One region of the Promicromonospora sp. NPDC060204 genome, then DNA from elsewhere that is predicted to be linked to it. Evidence: riboswitches for the same ligand, from Rfam matches in the RefSeq annotation. Region 1 holds a riboswitch; each other region holds the start of a gene.
What was found. A riboswitch is a leader RNA that binds a small molecule or an ion and turns the genes downstream of it on or off. The one in region 1 is predicted to bind S-adenosylmethionine.
Positions count from the first base shown of each region.

Region 2: another riboswitch for S-adenosylmethionine. It lies ahead of ACFWEJ_RS24785 (aminotransferase class V-fold PLP-dependent enzyme); the one in region 1 lies ahead of ACFWEJ_RS09400 (LLM class flavin-dependent oxidoreductase).
Region 3: another riboswitch for S-adenosylmethionine. It lies ahead of ACFWEJ_RS26420 (methylenetetrahydrofolate reductase); the one in region 1 lies ahead of ACFWEJ_RS09400 (LLM class flavin-dependent oxidoreductase).
Region 4: another riboswitch for S-adenosylmethionine. It lies ahead of metE (5-methyltetrahydropteroyltriglutamate--homocysteine S-methyltransferase); the one in region 1 lies ahead of ACFWEJ_RS09400 (LLM class flavin-dependent oxidoreductase).

Region 1 covers NZ_JBHWZO010000053.1:17,361-22,817, reverse strand. The annotation lists gene ACFWEJ_RS09415 (O-acetylhomoserine aminocarboxypropyltransferase/cysteine synthase family protein) at 1-675, opposite strand, end outside; gene ACFWEJ_RS09410 (GNAT family N-acetyltransferase) at 672-1,331, opposite strand; gene ACFWEJ_RS09405 (rhodanese-like domain-containing protein) at 1,328-1,795, opposite strand; gene ACFWEJ_RS09400 (LLM class flavin-dependent oxidoreductase) at 1,842-2,996, opposite strand; SAM riboswitch class IV at 3,406-3,517, opposite strand; gene ACFWEJ_RS09395 (GH92 family glycosyl hydrolase) at 4,026-5,457, opposite strand, start outside.
Region 2 covers NZ_JBHWZO010000280.1:1,829-7,285, reverse strand. The annotation lists gene ACFWEJ_RS24800 (hypothetical protein) at 1-402, opposite strand, end outside; gene ACFWEJ_RS24795 (amidase) at 573-2,078, shown strand; gene ACFWEJ_RS24790 (hypothetical protein) at 2,234-2,830, shown strand; gene ACFWEJ_RS24785 (aminotransferase class V-fold PLP-dependent enzyme) at 2,834-4,252, opposite strand; SAM riboswitch class IV at 4,284-4,398, opposite strand; gene ACFWEJ_RS24780 (phosphotransferase enzyme family protein) at 4,444-5,223, opposite strand; gene ACFWEJ_RS24775 (rhodanese-like domain-containing protein) at 5,440-5,457, shown strand, end outside.
Region 3 covers NZ_JBHWZO010000333.1:473-5,929, forward strand. The annotation lists gene ACFWEJ_RS26405 (extracellular solute-binding protein) at 1-932, shown strand, start outside; gene ACFWEJ_RS26410 (carbohydrate ABC transporter permease) at 1,005-1,880, shown strand; gene ACFWEJ_RS26415 (carbohydrate ABC transporter permease) at 1,880-2,803, shown strand; SAM riboswitch class I at 2,898-3,014, shown strand; gene ACFWEJ_RS26420 (methylenetetrahydrofolate reductase) at 3,019-3,963, shown strand; gene ACFWEJ_RS26425 (N-acetylmuramoyl-L-alanine amidase) at 4,157-5,392, shown strand.
Region 4 covers NZ_JBHWZO010000147.1:7,341-12,797, forward strand. The annotation lists gene ACFWEJ_RS18130 (Cmx/CmrA family chloramphenicol efflux MFS transporter) at 90-1,271, shown strand; gene ACFWEJ_RS18135 (hypothetical protein) at 1,447-2,016, shown strand; gene ACFWEJ_RS18140 (LysR family transcriptional regulator) at 2,038-2,943, opposite strand; gene ACFWEJ_RS18145 (type 1 glutamine amidotransferase domain-containing protein) at 2,987-3,691, opposite strand; SAM riboswitch class I at 3,869-3,972, shown strand; gene metE (5-methyltetrahydropteroyltriglutamate--homocysteine S-methyltransferase) at 3,981-5,457, shown strand, end outside.

The DNA of each region.
Region 1 (5,457 bases):
GCCGTGCCCCGCCAGGAACTTGCTGGCGGAGTGCACCACGACGTCGGCGCCGTGCTCGATAGGCCGCAGCAGGTACGGCGTGGCCAGCGTGTTGTCCACGACGAGCACCAGCCCGTGGGCGTGCGCGACGTCGGCCACGGCCGCGAGGTCGGGCAGGTCGTTGCGCGCGTTCGGGATCGACTCCAGGAAGAGCACGCGCGTCTCGGGGCGGATCGCGCGCTCCCAGGCGGCGGGGTCGGCGGCGTCGTCCACGAAGTCGGCCTCGATGCCGAGGCGCGGCAGGTTCTCCAGGAGCAGCCCGCGCGTGCCCTCGTAGATGCTGGACGCGGCGAGCACGCGCTGCCCGGCCTCGACCAGGCCGAGCAGGGCGACCGTGACGGCCGCCTGCCCGCTGGCCAGGAACAGGGCGTCGGTGCCGCCCTCCAGGGCGGCGATCCGCTGCTCGACGGCGGCCGTGGTCGGGTTGCCGGTGCGCGTGTAGGCGAAGCCCTCGCCGGCGCCGAAGTGCCCGGCCGCCTGCTCCCACTCCTCGAACTCGAACCCGGCGGTCAGGTAGACCGGCGTGGCGCGGGGCACCACGCGGGCCGACGGCGCGGCGGCGGGCGAGGTGGCGCGCCCGGCGTCGTCCCGCCCCGCGCTGCGCGCGTGCACCTGCCGGGTGGCGAAGCCGGTCATGGGCGGCCGTCCGTGGAGTTGATGTCGGCGTCGGCGAGGTCCGTGCCGGCGCCGGCGTCGGCGACGTCGAGGCCGAAGGCGAGCAGTCGCGTGGGCCCCTGCTTCGTCTCGACGACGCGCGTCTCGCGCTCGTACAGGCGCCCGAAGCCGAGCCGTTCGTACAGGCGGTGCGCAGCGCGCATCTGGTCGCCGGAGTTCAGCACGACGCGCCGCGCGCCCCGGTCGCGCGCGAGCCCGATGACGTGCCGCACGAGCGTCTCGCCCACGCCACCCCCGCGGGCGTCGGGGTGCGTCGCGAGCAGGCGGAAGTCGAGCTCGCCGTCCTGCGCGAGCTGCGACAGCGCCGGCCCGCCGAGCGCCGGGATGACGACGACGCCGAGCACGCGGGTGGTCCCGCCGCCCGAACCCGTCTCCGCGGCCGGCACCGCGACCCAGACCTCGTGCTCGCTCGCCCAGCGGCTGACGTCGCCGAGCGACTGGCGGTAGCCGTCGCTGATGTCGAAGTCGTGCGTGTAGGCGGTCACGAGCACCTCGGCGGCGGCCCGGTGCTCGTCGTCCCGCACCCGCCGGACGACGACGCTCGGCGCGCTGCCGCCCGTGCCGCCCACCGTGCCGCTGACCGACCGGGCCGCCCGGACCTCGTCCGCGATCGTCATGGTGCCGCGCTCGGCGCCGTCGCGGGCTGGTCCGCTCCGGCGGTCGCGGGCTGGTCGGCAGCCTCGGTCGCCGACTGTCCTGCCGTGTCCACGACGGGCTGGTCCGCCGTTGCCGCCGCCGGCTGGTCCGCCGCCTCCGTCGCGGGCAGCCCGGCCTCCTTCCAGGCGGGGAAACCGCCGTCGACGTGCGAGACGTCGGTGTAGCCGCGGGCCGCGAGCGCCTCCGCGACCGGGCCGGAGCCGTTGATCGAGCCGCACACGATCACGACGGGCGTGTCGAGGGTGATCGCCGGGTTGTCGGACGGCCCGAACAGCGCGTCGAGGTTGTTGCGGTCCGCGAGCGTGGCGCCCGGGATCTCGCCCGCCGAGGCGCGGCCCGCGGCCGAGCGGACGTCGATCAGCAGGGCGCCGCCGGCGACCTTGGCGCCCGCGGCGTCGGGGGTCTGCAGCTCAGGGGTGGTCATGGTGGTCTCCTCCGGGTCGTCTGTGGTTCGTCGGGTCGTCAAGCCGTCAGGCGCTCAGCAGCCGGCCCGTGGGCAGCGCCCGCTCGGCGGCCTCGACGTCCGACAGCCCGAGCGAGCCGCGCAGCGACGTCGCCGTCCGCTCGGTGCGGAACAGGCCCGCCTGCTGGAGCGCGGGGACGAGGTGGTCGGTGATGGTGTCGAGGTCGGAGCTGAGCGAGGACGGCCGCAGCAGGAACCCGTCGACGGCGCCGACGGTGGTCCAGTCGGCGATCAGGGTGGCGAGCTCGTCGGGCGTGTCGGCGACGACGAGCCCGTCGCCCATGGCCGCCGTGCCCTCCAGCGCCTCGACGAGCTCGAGCCGGGCCCGCGCGCTGGCCCGTTCCTGCGCGAGCACCACGTAGACCTCGGCGAGCACGCGCAGCTCCTCGGGGTCGCGCCCGGCGGACAGCGCGGCGTCCCGCACGAGGCGGCGCAGCCGCACCGCGTGCGCGGCGTCGGTGACGGTGATCCGCGCGACGTCGGCGGTGCGGCCGGCGAGCGCCGCGCTGGCCTCGGAGCGCACGCGGACGACGACGGGCGGGGGCACCTGCGGCAGCGCGTCTCCTTCGGCGCGGCGGCCCCGGACGGCGAACCGGATGCCGTCGTGGTCCACGCGGAACCGGCCCTCGGCGTCGAGCTCGACCGCGCCCGACCCGCTGCCGGGACGTCCGGTCCACACCTGGGTCACGGACCGGATGCCGAGCTCGACGCGCGCGGCCCAGGCGTCGTCGGACTCGGGGAGCTTGCCCTGCCGCACGGCCTGCCAGCCCGCCCGGCCGCTGCTGGCGCGGTCGATGCTGCTCAGCGCGACGGCGGCGTGGCCCGCCTCGACGTGCACCGTGTCGACGGCGGCGACCAGCCCGATGCCCGATGTGACCCGGGCGGCCCGGGCCGCGGCGACGGCCGTGTCCAGCCGTCCAGTGACCTGGCTGCGGCCGGGATGGAGCAGGAAGCCCTCGTCGAGGCTGACGAAGTCGAGCAGGCCGCGGTCGGCGGTCCGCACGAGGTGCAGGAACCGCTCGCCGTCGAACGGACGCGGCGCGACCGGGCCACGTGCCCGGTGGGCGCCCGGACGGGCGCCGGCGGAGGTGAGGTCCACGCCGAGCACGACGGGACGGGAGGAGGTGGGGGCGAGGGACGTGGGCTGCGACGGGTACGGCACGGCGGGGCTCCGTTCGGGCTGCGGCTGCGCGACGGCGCCCGGAGGACCCGGCCGGCGCGCGCAGGGTGCGCGACGGCGTCCAGGGGTCACCCGGGAGCGTGGCTGCCAGAGGGCAGGAGTGGGACGTCCGGTCAGGAACGTGAGGGCCGGATACGGCCGGGGCTCGGCGTGCGGCGCCGAGAGGAGTTCCGGGCGGCGGACCGGTGGCGCCTGTGGCGACCGGTCAGCGCGTCGGGGCTGTCAGTGTGGGACTGTCGCCGTCAGCGACAGGAGCAGTGACAACACATGTCCTCGCGCGGGGCAGCACCAGCCCGCACGGTGACGTTCCGGGACGGCAGGGACACGTGGACGGCGGGGGCAGCGCTCCGGGTCATCGTCGTTCTCCTCACCTGCTCGCCCATCGGCGAGCGACGCGTGTTGTCATCCGCCGGCGGCGGTGGACCTGGTCCTCACCCGGGGCACCCACCCGCGCGGGGGGTTGCCGTCCGACCAGCCGGGGCTTCGCGTCGGAACTCATGACCTGTCGAGGCTTTCTACATCTCTCCGATCGGATTGGTGTGGTTGGTCTCGATGTCACAGAAGATACGAATGGAACCCATAGAAGTCAATGATCCTTGCCCAGATCTCACATCCCGGGACCAGGGTCTCGCCGGCAGGCGGGGGTGTGCTGGTGGACGCGGGCGCGGACGCGGCGCGGCCCCGCCCGAGCAAGGTGCGCTTCTACCCCGTCATTGGGCCCGGAACCAGGCTGTTTTCGGGCCCAATGACTGGGTAGAAGCGCACTCTCGCCTGGCCCCTTGCTCACTCACACACCGGCGTCGGCGACCAGCCGGAGTCACGCACCGAACCGGCCGGGGTCACGAGACGAGCCGAGCGGTCAGCCGAACTCGTGCGATCGACCGACACCGCCGAGCCCACACAACGCAGAAGTGCGCTTCTACCCAGTCATTGGGCCCGGAACCAGGCTGTTTTCGGGCGTAATGACTGGGTAGAAGCGCACTTCGGGATCGGGGTGGGCTCGGCGAGGGGCTAGTCCAGGAGGAGCTCGATCTGGGCAACGGCGCCGGGCTCGGCAAGCTCCAGCCGGAGGCCGGTGAGCGGCACCGGTTCGTCGAGCACGAAGGGGCGGAGCTGGCTCGGCCAGCGCCACTCCTCGCCGGACCGCTCGTCGAGCACCCGGCCGTCGGCCGCGACCAGACGCCATGCGGACGGCGCCGTGTCGGACGCCGGGCCAGAGGTCAGCGTGTAGGCGCGCAGCACCGATCCGGCCGGGACCTCGGCGGCGGGAGCCCAGTCGAGCACGCCGTCCACCGCGGCCGACGTCGTCAGGTCGCCGTCGGTCAGGTGCGGCAGCGCACCCTCCACGCCGCGCCAGCCGCCGTCGGCACGCCGCCACGGCCGGTCGGACGCCGAGTAGTCGCCGACCCCCGCGGCACTGGCCGCATCACCAGCACCAGCACCAGCACCAGCCTCGTCGTCCGACGGCACACCCCACCGGGTCGGGGTCTCCGACAGCACGAAGCGCAGGGTCGCTCCCCCGACGAGGTCACCGTTGTCGATCGACGGCGCAGTGATCTCCCGCGCCGCAGCCGCGCCGTCACCACCCGCCACGTCCAGCCCCTCCACATACCGCCGCCCGGCCGCCCCCGGCGCCTCGATCACGAGGTCGCCGTCGGGCCGGTGCACCACCGCCCGGTCGAACAGCGGCGATGTGACCGCCCACCGCGGCGAGCCGATCTCCAGCGGGTACAGCCCGAGCGCGGCCAGCACGTACCAGGCCGACATCTCGCCGTTGTCCTCGTCGCCGTGGTACCCCTGCCCGATGTCGTTGCCGGTCCACAGCCGCGTCAGGATCTCGCGCACGACCTCCTGGGTGCGGTCCGGCCGCCCGGCGACCGACCACGTCCAGGCGATGTGGTGCGACACCTGGTTCGACTGTCCGAGCTGGCCCAGGCGCACGTCGCGCGCCTCGAACATCTCGTGGATCGGGGACCCGTAGCTCCCCGGCTTGTCGGCCTGCTCGGGCTCGGTGAAGAACCGCTCCAGCAGCCGCTCCAGCCCGGCCCGCCCGCCGTGCAGGGCGGCCAGCCCCGCGCCGTCGTGCACGGGGTGGAACAGGAAGTTCCAGGCGTCGGACTCGGTGTAGTCGCCGCCCCACGCGTCCGGGTCGAACGGCGCCGGGTCGAACGCGCCGTCCCGGGCGCGGCCGCGGAAGAACCCCGTGGCGGCGTCGAAGAGGTGCACGTACCCGAGAGCGCTCTGCCGCAGGTAGGCGGCCTCGTCGCGCAGGGCCCGACGGCGCCCGTCCGGGGTCCCGGGCGCGTCGGCGAGCGCCTGCGCCATCCGCGCCAGCCCGGCGTCGTTGATGTAGCCCTCGAGGCTCCACGACACCGACTCCTCGACGTCGCGCGGCACCCAGCCGTGGGTGAGCGCGAAGTCCTGACCCTTGCGCCCCACGCCG
Region 2 (5,457 bases), on a different contig from region 1:
GATCTGGTTGACGATCGCGCTCACCGGGTTGGTGGGACCGAAGGCGCTCAGCGCGAGCTGGAGCGTGATGAGCAGGATGAAGTAGTAGATGATCTTCGTGAGCAGCGCGATCGGCTCGATGCCCGACCCGGCGAGGAGCCGGTTCGCCCCCGCGCGCTCGAGCACCTTGTTGAAGCCGATCCGCGTGAGGATCATGCCCACGAACCGGGCGATCGCCTTGGCGATGAAGTACCCGATGAGGAATACCACCAGGAACACGAGGAGCTTCGGGATGAAGCTCGCGACCGCACCGAGCGCGTCCGTGATCGGTGCCAGCCAGTCGACTGCGTTCGGCACGAGTGCCGTATTGAAGAATGTCATGGTGTTCTCCCCCTTCGAGATATTTCTGTGCACCTCGGGCACACCGTGATGGCGCGGCGCAAAGGTGACAGCTCCGCACGAACATATGCCGGAGAAGCGCATTCTGCGCGGCGGAATTACACGGTGCAGAGTTCCATTCGCCCGTAGCGCTGGGTATCAACGCAGGTCACATCGTTGAATGCGATTCGTCAGAAAGCGTCTAGCCTGACGGGATGGATGCCCTGCACGAGCGGACCGCCGTCGAGCTCCGCGACCTTCTCGCCGCCGGAGAGCTCACCCCCACCGAGGTGACCGAGCACTACCTCGACCGGATCGAGCGGCTGAACCCCGTTGTCGGCGCCTTCGCCACGGTCACCCCCGAGCAAGCCCGGAAACGGGCGGCCGAGCTCCAGGAGAACCGCGGGACGGGTTCCGGCGAGGGCACGCCGCCGCCGTCGGGCAGCCTGTGGGGCCTGCCCACCGGGGACAAGGACCTGTGGAACAGGGCGGGCGTGCCCACCGGCTTCGGGTCGCGCGCCTTCGCGGGCCTGCCGCCGGCCGAGGAGAGCGACGAGATCGTGCAGGTGCTCGACGACGCCGGGATCGTCAGCCTCGGCAAGACTGCCGCGCCCGAGCTGGGCTTCCCGGCCTACACCGAGCCGGTCGGCGCCGCCCCGGCGCGTACCCCCTGGGATCTGGGCCGCGGCGCGGGTGGCTCCAGCGGCGGAGCGGCCGCCGCGGTGGCGGCGGGCCTGCTGCCGTTCGCGCCCGGGTCCGACGGCGGCGGGTCGATCCGCATCCCCGCGGCGGCCTGCGGAGTCGTCGGCCTCAAGCCAACGCGCGGGCTGCTGCCCGCGGGCAGCGGCGTCGACTCCCTGGGCGGGCTGGTCGTGAACGGGCCGATCGCGCGCACCGTCGCCGACGCCGCCCTGCTGCTGGAGGCGATGCTCCCGCGGCGCGCCGGGGGCGGCGTCGCGCACCCGTACACGCTGCGGGCGCCGTCGTACGCCGCGGGTGCCTACCTCGCGGCCGCGCAGCGTGCCGAGCTGCCTGCCGAGGAGGCCGGCGACCCCGGTCGCCTCGCCCGGATCGGCGTGACCACGTCGTCGGCGTGGGACGGCTTCTACGACATCATCGTGTCCCCCGAGGCCCGCGCCGCGCTGGACGCCGGGGTGGGCGCCCTGGCCGGCCTGGGGCACGAGGTCGACGAGTTCGCGCTGGCCGCAGCCCCCGAGTACGCCCCGGCGTTCCGGACCCTGTGGATGGGCGGCGCCTCAGCGGTGCCGATCGACGACCCGGAGACCCTGGACAAGCTGGAGCCGCTGACGCAGTGGCTCATCCGTACCGGCCGCACGGTCCCCGCCCGGCAGCTCGCCGAGGCGGTGCGCACGCTCACCGGCTTCGAGCGCTCCCTCGTGGCGCAGGTCAGCGCCTACGACGCCGTCGTGACCCCCGCGCTCGCGCTCACCCCGCGGCCGATCGGCTGGTACGACGCGGAGGATCCGGAGCGGAACTTCGAGCAGCAGTGCCAGTACACGCCCTTCACGTCGATGCTCAACGTCGCCGGGCTGCCCGCGATCACGGTGCCGACCCACTGGACCGCGCCCACCGCCGAGGCGCCGGCCGGGCTGCCCATGGGGGTGCAGATCATCGGCCGGCCGGGCGGAGAGCTCACGCTGCTGGCGCTGGCGGCCCAGATCGAGGCGGCGCTTCCCCGTCCGCAGGCCTTTCCGCTCTGACGTGTCAGGCGTACAGGTCCACCAAGGGACCTGTACGCCTGACACTTCGGTGGTGGCCGAATGTGGTTCCGCGGCCCGGCGACGCGTGCTTGGGTACCCCTAGTGGGTATCCAACAGCGACGGCGCCACAGCGCCGGGACAGGGAGAACGGGACCATGGCCGAGACGTTCGAGACGACCGCCCCCGCGCGGCCGAGCCGGTGGACCGGGACCTGGCCCGCCAACACCGCCTGGATCGTGCTCGGCATTCTGACGGGCTTCGCCCTGCTGGTGGGCGGGACGGCGATCGTGGGCGGCACCTGGCAGGACGCCGTCGCCGAGGACCCGACCACCGCGATCGGCGTCGCGACGCTGTGCTACCTGGCCGCCGCCGTGACCGGCGTCCGCTGGACGGCCTGGCTCGTCGCCCTCCTGGCGTCCGCGATCCCCGTCGCGTCCGAGCTGCTGGACACGCCGCGCTGGATCGCGTTCGTCCTGGTGGGGCTGGTCCTGGCCGGCATCGGGCTGGCCCGCGGACGCCGCGCGACGTGGCCGCAGGCCGCCGCGATGGCCGGCTTCTTCGGGGTCGCGACGGCAGCCCTGTTCCTGGAGCCGCGGCTCGGGCTGGCCCTCGCGGGCCTCGCCCTCGCCGCGCACGCCGGGTGGGACGTGGTGCACTACCGCCGCGACGTCGTGGTGAACCGTTCGCTCGCGCTGTGGTGCATCGGGCTGGACCTCACCATGGGCGGCATCTGCGTGGCCCTCGCGCTGTAGCCGTCAGTCCTCGTCCGGGAGGCAGCCGAAGGCCTCGTCGAAGCCCAGGGCTGCCGTCGCCAGCAGGCCCGCGAGGCCGGAGCCCTCGGGCACGGGGCGCGGGTCGTCGGTCACGACCCACAGCCCGTCGACGACGTCGTACCCGGCCTGCGGGCCGTCCTCGACCAGGCTGCCGACGGCGGCGATCAGGCGCTCGATCTCCTCGCCCGCGGTGCCGACGCCGACCGAGGCGCGCACCGCCCCGGCGTCGAACCCGAGCCGGCCGAGCAGCGGGTGCGCGCAGAAGCGGCCGTCCCGGACGCCGATGCCGTGCTCCGCGGACAGGTACGCGGCGACGAGTCCCGGGTCGTACCCGGTCACGGTGAAGGTGACGACGCCGACCGGGTCGACGGCGTCCGCCCAGACCCGCACGACCTCGACGCGGTCGATCGCCTCGAGCCCGGACACGAGCCGGCGGCGCAAGGTGTTCTCGTGCGCCACGACCTCGGCCGGGTCGAGCGCGGCCAGCTCCTCGCAGGCCGCCGCGAGCGCCACCGCGCCGATCACGTTGGGCGAGCCGGCCTCGTGGCGCGCGGGCCCCTCGTGCCAGTCGGTGCCGCCCACGCGCACGCGCCGGACGGCGCCGCCGCCGGCGAGGTACGGCGTGCCCTGGTCGAGCCAGTCGCGGTGACCCACCAGCACGCCGGCGCCGAACGGGGCGTAGGTCTTGTGCCCGGAGAAGGCGAGGTAGTCCACGCCGGTGGACTCCAGCGAGATGCGGCGGTGCGGCACGAGCTGGGCGCCGTCGAGCGCCACGCGCGTCCCGAACTCGTGGGCGACGGCGACGATCTCGGCGATCGGGAGGGACTCGCCGGTCACGTTCGAGGCGCCGGTCAGGGCGAGGAGGGCGTACGGGCGGTCCTCGGCGGCGTCGGCCAGCTCCTCCCGGATCTGGGCGACGGTCTCGGCCACGGTGGCACCACCGGTCAGCACGGTCGCGCCGGTGGTGCGCTGCCAGGGCAGCAGGTTCGCGTGGTGCTCGACGTCGAGCACCAGCACGCGGCCGGGCTCGCCGTCGGCCTGCGCGGGGACGCAGCCGGCGAGGAGGTTGAGGGAGTCGGTGGTGTTCCGCGTGATGATCGTCAGGTCGTCCTCGCGGGCGCCGACGAACGCGCCGATGGTGCGGCGCGCGGTCTCGTAGAGCGCCGTGCTCACCTGGGAGAGGTAGCCCGCGCCGCGGTGCACGCTGGCGTACAGCGGCAGCACCTGGGTGACGCGGTCGGCGACGGCCTGCAGGGCCGGGGCCGACGCGGCGACGTCGAGGTTCGCGTACGAGACCTGCGTGCCGTCCACGAGCGGGACGAGCGTCCCGCCGCCCACGACGGGGCGCAGCGGGGCGAGATCGGTCACCGCGGTGGCACGGCTGAGAGTGGGAGCAGACATGGCGTCCTCCAGCACAGTCCTGGGGGAGGTTCCCCCGCGCTTGCCGCACGCGGGCTGCGCGCGGCCTGGTCGTCACCCGGGGCACCCCACCGCGGAGGGAGGGTTGCCGGCCAGCGAGCCGGGGCTTGACGCTGGCGCTCATGACCTGCGGCCATCCTGTGCTGCGGGCAAAACTCCTGTCAACGCATGTCTCAGATGCTGGTCCCACGTTCTGGGCGGGCCGCGCGGGCCGCGAGATCGGCGACCCGGGCCGCGTCCGAGCGGTACATCGCGGCATGGTCGCGCAGCTCGGCGGGCCCGCCGTCGTCGGCCCTGGCCTCGCTGAACGCGGCGAGCTCCGTCAGGCGCTCCGCCATCGTGCCGAGCACGTCGGCGCGCGACCAGCAGGCCCCGTACGCGGCGACCAGCGCGTCCAGCCGGGCCAGCGGGTCCAGGTGCCCGACGTCGTAGGTCACCCCGGCGAACGCGTCGCCCGCGAACGGGGCCAGGCGGTACGCGGTGTACGCCAGGTCCCACAGACGCGGTCCCGGCGCCGCCGTGTCCACGTCGATGAGGCCGGCGAGCCGGCCCGCGCGGAACACCATGTTGTACGGCGCGGCGTCGTTGTGGCAGACCACCTCGGCCGGCTCGCGGGCGGGCAGCTGCCAGACGGCGTCCGGCAGGTCGAGATCGAGGGACGCGTCGTGGAGCCGGCGCAGCAGGCGCCCGGCGTCGCGCAGGTTCTCCTCGGACCAGAGCCACTCCGGTGCGGGCCAGCCCGGGACATCGCCCGGGAGGAACGAGACGACCTCGCGGCCGCGGTCGTCGAGCCCGAAGGGCTCCGGCACGTCCGTGACGCCCCGGTCCCGGACGTGGCGCAGGTACGCGTGCACCGTGGCCGTCCACGGTCCGGCGGTCCGGCGCACCGTGTCGCCCACGCGCACCACCGCGTTCATGTTCCCGCCGGTCAGCGGCTCCTCGTCAGCAGACATCGGCGTCACCGTACCGAGGATCGGCTTTCCCTACTATTTTACTGGGGTTACCTGTCGAGACACTGTTCCACCCACCGGACACCATGTCGTAGGGTTGGCAACGACCATCCCGAGCGGCCGAGTGACGTGGCACGACGACGCCGCAGCAACCCAGCGTTCCCCGCAGCAGCGGAGGACGGACGAGGGTGCTACCGCCACGACCGATGGAGGAGCATCATGAGCGACCCCGCGCGC
Region 3 (5,457 bases), on a different contig from region 1:
GCTTCGCCGCGGACGAGCTGCTGTACCCGGTCGAGGAGGTCACCTCCGAGGAGACCTACGCCGACTTCCAGCCCACGTTCCTGGAGAACGCCCAGGTGGACGGCACCACCTACGGCCTGCCGTTCATCGCCTCCGCTCGCGCGCTGTTCGTCAACGACGCGCTCCTGGAGGAGGCCGGCGCCGAGGTCCCCACCACCTGGGACGAGCTGCTCGAGTCCGCCAAGAAGGTCTCGGAGCTCGGCGGCGGCGTGGCCGGCTACGGCATGCCGCTCGGTTCCGAGGAGGCGCAGGCCGAGGCAGCAGTGTGGCTGTGGGGCGGCGGCGGAACCTTCGGCGACGCCGAGGCCATCACCATCGACACCCCCGAGAACCTCCCGGGTGCCGAGTTCGCCAAGAAGATGATCGACGAGGGCGCCACGCAGGCCGACGCCGGTGCGACGGACCGCAGCCCGCTGTTCGACATCTTCGTCCAGGGCAAGGTCGGCATGCAGATCGGCCTGCCGCCGAGCGTCGGGCAGATCGAGTCCGACAACCCGGACCTGGAGTACTCGATCCACCCCATCCCCACCGAGGACGGCTCGCCGTTCACGCTGGGCGTGGCCGACCACCTCATGGCGTTCCAGAACGACGGCGACAAGCAGGAGGCCATCACGGCCTTCTTCGACTACTTCTACTCCGCCGACGTCTACGTGCCGTGGGTCCAGGCCGAGGGCTTCCTGCCCACCACCCTCTCGGGCTCCGAGCAGCTCGCCGGCGAGGAGGCGCTCGCGCCGTTCCTCGAGGTGCTGCCCGACGCGCAGTTCTACCCGAGCACCAACCCGGACTGGCAGGCCGCGGACTCCGCCTTCAAGGCCCTCTTCGGCCAGCTCGACGGGAAGAAGTCGGCGCAGGACGTCCTGACCGAGATCCAGGGACAGGTCGACGCGGGCTGACGCCCCGCACCGACCGCCGTGCCCGGCACGGCTGACCACACGCAACGCCGAACCGAAAGCACGGGGAACTTGGTGAAGGACCTGTTGAAGGCCCTGCCGTGGATCGGGCCCGCGGTCGCACTCATTGCGGCCGTGGTCCTGTTCCCGGTCGGCCTGATGTTCTGGAACTCGACACGCGACATCAGCCAGAGCGGCTTGGACGACGGGGGAGTGGGCCTCGCGAACTTCGCGACGGTCATCGGCTTCCAGTACTTCTGGCCCATCCTCGGCCGCACCGTCGTGTGGGTCGTGGTCGTCGTCGCCTGCACCCTGATCGGGTCGCTGGCGCTCGCGGCACTGCTGAACAAGGCGTTCCCCGGCCGCCGGCTGGTGCGGATGGCCGTCATCGTGCCGTGGGCCTCCAGCGTCGTCATGACGACGCTGGTGGTGCACTACGGCCTGGAGCCGTACTTCGGCATCATCAACTCGTTCCTCGTGGACGTCGGCCTGATCAGCACGCCGGAGGGTTACGGCTGGACTCGCCACCCGGGCACCGCGTTCGCGTGGGCCATGGCGGTCGCCGTGTTCGTGTCCCTGCCGTTCACCACCTACACGGTGCTCGCCGGGCTCCAGACGGTGCCCGGCGAGACCGTGGAGGCCGCGCGGATCGACGGGGCGAGCGGGGCGCGCACCTACTTCAGCGTGGTGCTGCCGCAGCTGCGGGGCGCGATCTCGGTGGCGGTGCTGATCAACATCATCAACGTGTTCAACTCGCTGCCGATCCTGCGCGTCATGACGGGGTCCATCCCCGGGTACGACGCCGACACCGTCATGACGATGATCTTCAAGTACATGCAGAACCAGCGGCAGATCGACCTGGCCAGCGCGCTGTCCGTCATCGCGTTCCTGGTGGTCATCGCCATCGTCGCCGTCTACGTGCGGGTCGTCCGCCCCCTGGAGGAGGTCTGATGACCGCGATCACCGACCCGGGGACCACCGCGCACAGCGCGGCCCGGCCGCCGTCGGACAACCGGAGGCGGGTGCGGAAGTACACGACGGACCAGGTGCCGCTCGGGTCGCTGCTGCTCCGGCTGCTGGCCGGGCTCGTGGTGCTGGTGGTCTTCCTGCTGCCGTACCTGATCATGTTCTTCGGCTCCGTGAAGACCAAGGCCGAGATCAGGTCGGTCGACCCCACCTACTTCCCCACGGAGTGGCACTGGGACAACTACGTCACGATGTGGTCCACGCCCGAGACGCCGCTGGCGCAGAACCTGATCTCCACCCTGGTGATCTCGCTGTGCGCCACGCTGCTCGTGCTGGCCGTGGCGCTGCCCGCCGCCTACTACACGGCGCGGTTCCGGTTCACGGGCCGGCTCTTCTTCCTGTTCCTCGTGATCGTGACCCAGATGGTGCAGCCCGCCGTGCTGACGTCGGGCCTGTTCCGGCAGTTCATCGCCATCGGGATCCTCGACACGTGGGTCGCGATGATCCTGGTCAACGCCGCGTTCAACCTGTCGTTCGCGGTCTGGATCATGCACAGCTTCTTCGCGGGCATCCCCAAGGAGGTCGACGAGGCGGCGCAGCTCGACGGCGCCGGCACGTTCGCCGTCCTGACCAAGATCAACCTGCCGCTCGTCTGGCCGGGCATCGTGACGGCGGTCGTGTTCACGTTCGTCGCCTCCTGGAACGAGTTCGCGGCGTCGCTGGTGCTGCTGACGACGGCGGGCAACCAGCCGCTGTCCGTGGCGCTCACCAAGTTCGTGGGCCAGTACGAGACGTCCTGGCAGTACGTGTTCGGGGTGTCCGTCGTGGCGATCGTGCCCGTGGTGATCCTGTTCATGATCATCGAGAAGCGCCTGGTGGGCGGCCTGGTGGCCGGGTCGGTGAAGTAGCGGGCGGGCCCGGTCCACACACCGTGGACCGGGCCGTCTCGACCTCCGGACGAATTCTGTCCCAGTGCTGGACGGGCGCTTAACATGGTGGCGAACCCCATCCAGAGCGGTCGAGAGTCCTGGCTCCCTGACACCGCAGCAACCTGCCGACCTTCTGCCGCGTCGCCGCGGCGCGAGGGACGCAAGGTGCTCACGCCAGGTTCGATGGAGCAGCCATGGTCGCCGAGGTACACCCGCACCGCCCGACGGTGTCGTTCGAGCTGATGCCTCCGCGCCGGCCGAACGCCGCGCCCAACTTCTGGGAGACGGCGCAGCGGCTCGTGGCGGCCCGCCCGGACTTCGTCTCCGTGACCTACGGGGCGGCCGGCGGCGACCGGGCCACCGCGCGCGAGGTGCTCGCCACCCTGCTGCGCGGCACGCCCGTGCTCCCGGTGGCCCACCTGACCTGTGTGGGCGCGTCCCGCGAGGACGTGTCCGCGGTGATCGAGGAGTTCCTCGAGGCCGGGGTGCGGTCCTTCCTCGCCCTGCGCGGCGACCCGCCGCGCGACGAGCCGGACTGGCGCCCCCCGGCCGACGGTGTGCGCTCCAGCGTGGACCTCGTGCGGCTCCTGCGGCAGGTGGACGAGCGGCGGTGCGCCGCCGACGTCAGCACGGCGCTGCGCTCGGCCGCCCGGCCGCTGGCCATCGCCGTCGCCACGTTCCCGGACGGCAACCCCGGGGCCGGCACCACGCGCGAGCAGGAGGTGCGCCGGCTGCTGGAGAAGCAGAAGGCGGGCGCTAGCTTCGCGATCACCCAGTTCTTCTACCGCGCGGACTCGTACACCGGGTTCGTCGAGGCGGCCCGGGCGGAGGGCGTGACCATCCCGATCCTGGCCGGGATCCTGCCCACCACCGAGGCCCGGCGCCTGCGCCGCGTCCAGGAGCTCACGGGGGTGGCGGCGCCCGCGGACCTCCTGCGCGACCTCGACCGGCTCACCGCGCCCGACGGCGCCGTCGACCCCGAGGCCCAGCACGCGCACGGCATCGAGTTCTCCGCGGCGCTCGCGCGCGAGGTGCTCGACGCCGGCACGCCCGGCCTGCACGTCTACACGTTCAACAAGCACCGCCCGGCCCTGGACCTCCTGGACCGAGTGGGCCTGACAGGCCGAGCCGCCGCCTAACCCCTTCGTTGAGTGCTGGCTATTTGTTGCTTTCCACGCCCGAAACCAACAAATAGCCAGCACTCAACGGGTTGGGCGGGCATGTTGTGTGGGGGATGGGGTGGGTGTGATGTACCCGCCGGTCGGCAGAGCGGCCGATACTACGGATGAAAATCGGCACGTCACAGCGCGACCGAACCGTGGAGGCCCCACCGTGCACGAACACGACCACAGCTCCACCGACTGCAGTCCCGACAGCCACGCCGCGTTCGGGCGGCGCGACCTGCTGCGCGGCGCCGTCGTCCTCGGCATCGGTGCCGCGGGCGCGACGATCGCCGCGCCCGCCGCCGTCGCCGCCCCCGCGCCCGCGGCTCCCGCCGGGAGCGCGCCCGGCGCCGCCCCGGCGCGGACGGCGGACGCCCCGCCGTCCCTGGCACCGGACCCCGAGGCGCCCGCCGACGCGCCGCCCGGCGCCGTGGCCGGGGTCGAGGTGGCCGCGCCGACGATCGCGAGCTGCGCCACCTGGGGCGCCGCGGCGGCCCGCGGCACGATCGACACCGTCTCGACCAACCCGAACAAGATCCTGATCCACCACACGGCGTCGGCCAACGTCACCGACTACTCGCAGGCCGCCGGGTACCAGATCGCGCGCGACATCCAGCAGTGGCACTTCGCCAACGGCTGGGTGGACACCGGGCAGCACCTCACGCTGAGCCGCGGCGGGTACGTCATGGAGGGCCGGCACGGTGCGCTGTCGCGGCTGCAGAACGGCAGCGGCACGGTCGTGGGCGCGCACGCCCCCGGGCAGAACAGCCAGGCCATCGGCATCGAGAACCAGGGCACCTACACGAGCGCCACGCCGCCCGCGCAGCTCTGGAGCCGGTTGGTCGAGCTGTGCGCGTACATCTGCGACCAGTACGGCATCGCGCCCACCCAGATCTACGGGCACCGGGACTACACGGCGACGGCCTGCCCGGGCGACGTCCTGTACTCGATGCTGCCGCAGCTCCGGTCCGAGGTGGCCGCGGCCCTGGCGGGCACGAGCTGGTCCGTGATCGTCGACAACACCTCGGCCGGCTTCTCCGCCGGCGCCTCCTGGCTGACGTCGTCCTTCTCGGCCGAGCGCTACGGCGCCGACTACCGCTACGCCACGCCGGCCGAGGTCAGCGACCTGGCGACGTACTCGGCCACGATCCCGTCGAGCGGCTCGTACCGGGTGGAGGCATGGTTCCCGGGGATCGCCGGCTACAACACGTCGACGCCGTTCATCGTCTACACCGGCACCGGCTCGTCGACCATCCGCGTGGACCAGTCCGCGGCGGGAGGGGCGTGGCTCTCGCTCGGCACCTACGCGATGACGGCGGGCACCCGCACGGTCGTGGCGGTCAGCCGCTGGACCCAGGGCACGGCGTACGTCGTGGCGGACGCGATCCGGATCACCCGCCTCTAGCCCCGCCCGCCCGTGTCAGACGTACAGGACCCCGAGGGGCCTGTACGGGAGTCAAGGGGCCCCCC
Region 4 (5,457 bases), on a different contig from region 1:
TCCCCTGCGAGCGGGCCGCGTCAGCGCATCCGAAGGGCCCGTAGTGCCGTCCCGGCCTACCCGTCTCCCTCCACCCTTCGGAGTTCTTCATGCCTGTCCTGCTCTACGTGCTCGCGGTCGCGGTCTTCGCGCAAGGCACGTCGGAATTCGTCCTCGCCGGGCTCGTGCCCGGCATCTCCGCCGGCCTCGGCGTCTCGCTCGCCCAGGCCGGCTACCTGACCTCGGGCTTCGCAGTCGGGATGGTCGTCGGCGCGCCGCTCACGGCCGCCGTCGGACGCCACCTGCCGCCCCGCTGGACCCTGTCCGCCTGCCTGCTCGTCTTCGTCGCGGCGCACGTCGCCGGGGCACTGACCGACAGCTTCGCCGTGCTGCTCGGCACCCGGTTCGTCGCCGCGGTGGCCAACGCGGGGTTCCTCGCGGTCGCGCTGTCGACGGTCCAGGCCCTCGTCCCCGCCGGGCTGCGGGCCAGGGCGCTGGCGGTGATCCTCGGCGGCACGACGCTCGCCCTGGTCGCCGGCGTCCCCGCCGGCGCGCTGCTGGGCGAGCTCTGGGGCTGGCGCTCCGCCCTGTGGGCGATCGCCGGGGTCGCGGCCGCGGCCCTGGTCGCCGTGGCCTGCCTGACGCCGGTGCGGCTCGACGCCGGTACCCCGCGCGCCCGGCTGGACCTACGGACCGAGCTCGCCGCGCTGCGCTCCCCGCGCCTGCTGCGCCACCTCGTGCTCGGGGTGCTGGTCAACGGCGCGACGTTCTGCGCGTGCACCTACCTGGCGGTCGTCGTCACCGACGGCGCGGGCCTCGGGTCCGCGCTGGTGCCGGCCGTGCTGGCCCTGTTCGGCCTGGGCGCCTTCGCCGGGGTCTCGGCCGCGGGCCGGCTCGCCGACGCCCACGGCGGCCGCCTGCTCGTGATCGCCGGCCCCGCCCTGCTCACGGGTTGGGTCCTGTGGGCCGCGCTCCCCGCGAGCCCCGTGACGGTGTGGGTGCTAGCGCCTGTGCAGGGCGCACTGTCGTTCGCCGTCGGCGGCACGCTGATCGCCCGCAGCATGGCGGCGGCCCACGGCGCGCCGACCATGGGCGGCGCGTTCTCGACCGTCGCCCTTAACCTCGGCGCGCTCGCCGGACCGGTGCTCGGCGGGAGCGCCGTCGTGGCGCTCGGGCCCGCCGGACCCCTGGCGGCGAGCGCGGCGCTGACGGCGGTGGCCGTCGTGCTCGGGGCGACAGCCCGCGCACACCCGGCAGGCCTCGGGGAAGACGTCACGCGTCCGAGGGCGTAACGCTGAGGTAGCAGTGCTAGCTGAGCGTTACCTCCTCGGCTGTGCAACGTGTTCCCCGGGAGACCGCCGGGAGCCGTCGCGTGCCCGGGGAATCCGCGGCGACATTCTGACCGCGACGCCGTCGTGCCTGGTAGCGTCCCCGGCACGACGGCGTCGAGCACCAGCGAGGAGACGGATGCAGCCCCTGTTCCCCCTACGGGCACGTTTCGCGGTGCTGGTCCCTGCCGTGCCGGTCCGGGCCGTGCTGGTGCGGGCCGTGCTCGTACCTGCCGTGCTGCTCCCCGCCGTGCTGACGTCCTGCTCTGCGGGTCCCGACGTCCCGGCCGGACCCGCAGAGCCGGCCCCCGCACGCGAGGCCGCGACCGAGCAGTACACGGCGGCGCTGGACGACGTCCTCGGCGCGCTCCAGGAGGCCGTCCCGGAGGTCGAGTGGACCGCCAAGGACCGCTTCCCGTCCCTCACCGAGCAGCCGGACGGCGAGTGCGTGCTCTTCCTCGCCGAGAGCCTGGGCGAGGGCGACCTGTACGAGCCCAGCGACGGCCTCGCCGACCTGGCCGCCGGGCTCGACCCGGTGCTCCAGGAGCACGGCTTCGACCCGCTGTCGGACGTGACCCACGCCGAGCACGGGGGCGACTCCTACGTGACGGCGACCGACCCGGCCGGCTGGGAGCTCCGGGTCTCGGCCTACCCGCCGCTCGTCGGCCTCTCGGGTCCGGTGGAGAGCGACGAGTGCGCCGAGGCGTGACCGGCCCGGCGACATGACCCGCTAGAGACTCCCCCACTCCGCGGCGGCCTCGGTCAGCCGCGCCTGGACGGCGGCGACCGCCGGCCCGTGCGGGACGCCGCGGCGTCCCGCGAGATACAGCGTGTTCAACGGGGGCGCCTCGGGGTGGTGGAGCTCGACCACCTGCCCGGCGTCCAGCGCGGGCGCGACCAGGTACTGCGGCAGCACGGACACGCCCGCACCGCCGGTGACGGCGGCGAGCACGGCGCGCAGGTCGGGCACCACCAGCGCCGTCGTGTTGGGCGGCCGCCGGCCGAACTCGCTGCGCCAGTACCGGCGCACGATCGGCAGGTCCTCCGCGTAGGCGACCAGCGGCAGGTGCGCCAGGGCGGCCACGGGGTCGGCTGCCAGACGCCCCGCGTCCACGGTGTGGGCCAGCGCCGGAGGCCCGACGAGCAGGAACTCCTCGTCGACCAGCGGCGTCGCCGCCACAGCGTCCTGCCGCGGGCGCACCGAGGACACGACCAGGTCGAGGTGGCCGGCCGCCAGCGCGGCCAGCAGCTCGTCGCCGAGCCCGAGCGCCGTACGGAGCTGGAGGCCCTGCGCGACGAGCGGCACGAGCGCGGGCAGCACACGCACCGTCATCAGCTCGGCCGCCCCGCCGATCCGGACGAGCCCCCGCACCGCCGGCTCGACGTCGCGGGGACCGAGCGCCGTCCGGAGCCCGTCCACGTGGAGCCCCACCTCGGCGGCCAGCGCCACGGCGCGCTCCGTGGGCTCGGCGCCCCGGCGCGACCGCACGAACAGGCGAGTCCCGAGCTGTTCCTCCAGGCGGGCGAGCTGCCCGGTGACGGCGGGCTGGCTCACGCCCAGCCGCTCGGCCGCCGCCGACAGCGACCCCGTGCGGTAGACCTCCAGGAACGTGGCGAGGAGGTCGAGACCCGGCACCGGCACCCCCTCCGTCGTCGTCCTGCCCACAGGCTAGCCGGGCTCAGCGCGCGGCGAGCGCCTTGAGCACCGCCTCCGCGGCGGCCGCGCTGGACTGCGGGTTCTGCCCGGTGATCAGGTTGCCGTCCTGGACCACGGTGCTGCTCCAGGGTGCGCCGACCTGGACGACGGCGCCGCGCTCGCGCAGCCGTGACTCGACGAGGTAGGGCGCGGCGTCGCCGAGGCCGCCCTGGCGCTCCTCCTCGTCCGTGAACGAGGTGAGCGCCCGGCCCGCGTAGGTGAAGGTGCCGTCCGGCTCCTGGGCGCTGAGCAGCGCGGCGACGCCGTGGCACAGCGCGCCCACGGTCGTCCCCCGGTCGTTCGCCGCGAGCAGCAGGCGGCCGAGGTCGGCGTCGTGCGCGAGGTCCGCCATGGGGGCGTGACCGCCCGGGACGTAGATCGCGTCGTAGTCGTCGCCGCGCACGTCGGCCAGCGTGAGCGGGTGGGCGAGCTGGCCGGCGATGCCGTCGAGGTAGGCGCGGAACTCCGCGGCGTCGGCGGCGGGCACCCCGCCGCGCTCGTCGAGGCTGACCGCGTCGACCGTGGGCGCGACGCCGCCCGGCGTCGCGACGTCGACCTGGGCGCCGGCCGCGGTGAGGACCCGGTGGGAGGCGGCGACCTCCTCGGCCCAGTAGCCGGTGGGGTGCTCGGTGCCGTCGGCCAGGCGCAGGCTGTTCGCGGCAGAGACGACCATCAGGATCTTCGACATGGTGTGGTTCCGATCTGTTCGGGGAGCTGCCCGCTGGGTGCGGTCCTCGGGGAACGTCAGAATCCATCACCGGATGCCGAAACGGTCAGCCGGATCCATCACCAAACTTATGACCCCGATTTGTCCGAGGCGTGGACGGTTTGCCGACCACATCCCGGGCATGCCTACGATCAAGTCTCATCATCCAGAGCGGTCGAGAGTCCTGGCTCCACGACACCGCAGCAACCTACCTCCGAGGCGCCAATCTCGGGGCAAGGTGCTAACGCCAGGTCCGATGGAGCTGATACGCATGGCAGTCACGAACCCGCACCTTCCCACCGCCACGATCCTGGGCTACCCGCGCATCGGCCGGAGGCGCGAGCTCAAGCGCGCCGTCGAGTCCTTCTGGGCCGGCCGCACCACCGCAGACGAGCTGGAGGCGACCGCCCGCGACCTGCGGCAGACCACCGCCCGCCGCCTCGTCGACCTGGGCCTGGACGCCGGCAACGCTGCCGTCCCCGGCTCGTTCTCGTACTACGACCAGGTGCTCGACGCCGTCGCCCTGCTGGGCGCCGTGCCCGACCGCTTCGCCGGGCTCACCACGGACGGGGGGCGCCTGCCCCTCTCGGCCTACTTCACGGTGGCCCGCGGCGAGGGCGACAACGCGCCGCTCGAGATGACCAAGTGGTTCGACACGAACTACCACTACCTGGTCCCGGAGATCGGTCCGGACACCCCGATCGGGTTCGTCGACGACCGCGCCGTGCGCGAGTTCACCGAGCTGGCGCAGCCGGCCGACGGCGGCCAGGCCGTCGTGACGCGCCCCGCGTTCGTGGGCCCGGTGACGTTCCTGCTCCTGAGCAAGGCAGTGGGCGACGCCCCCGAGGGCTTCCGCCCCCTGGACCGGCTCGACGACGTCGTCGCCGCCTACGCCGACCTGCTGCGCGCGCTCGCCGCCGCAGGTGCGCCCTGGGTGCAGCTCGACGAACCCGCCCTGGTCACGGACCTGCTGGACGTCCCCTTCGACGAGGTCGCCGACGCCGTCCGCCGGGCCTACGCCACGCTGGCGACCGAGCTCTCCCCCGCCGCGTCCGGGGCCGACGGCGCCGCCGCCGAGCGCCCCGCGATCCTGGTCACCGCCCCGTACGGCGACCTGCGCAGCGAGGCCGGCGACGGGCTCGCCCTGCTGGCCGGCACCGACGTCGAGGCGATCGCGATCGACCTGGTGCGCGGTGCCGCGCCGACCGGACCGGTCCCCGGCCTGGAGTCCAAGACCCTGGTCGCGGGCGCGATCGACGGCCACAACATCTGGCGCGCCGACCTCGACGCCCGCCTGACCGTCCTGGAGGGCCTGGCGGCCCCGGGCACGGGCGTCGGCGCCGGGACTGTAGCCGTCGGCACCTCGACGTCGCTGCTGCACGTGCCGCACGACGTCGCCGACGAGCCCCGCCTCGACGCCGACCTGAAGTCGTGGCTCGCGTTCGCGGACCAGAAGGTCGCGGAGGTCGTCACGCTGGCCACCGCGCTGACCGAGGGCCGAGCGGCGGTCGCCGACCAGCTCGCCGAGTCGACCGCGGCGGTGAGCTCCCGCGCCGCGGCGCCCGGCGTCGTCGTCCCCGCGGTGCGCGAGCGGACCGCCGCGCTGACCGCGGCCGACGTCGAGCGCGCGCCGTACGCGGAGCGGGCGGCCGCGCAGCAGGCGCGGCTCAACCTGCCGCCGCTGCCGACCACGACCATCGGGTCGTTCCCGCAGACCTCGGAGATCCGCAGCACGCGCGCCGCGTGGG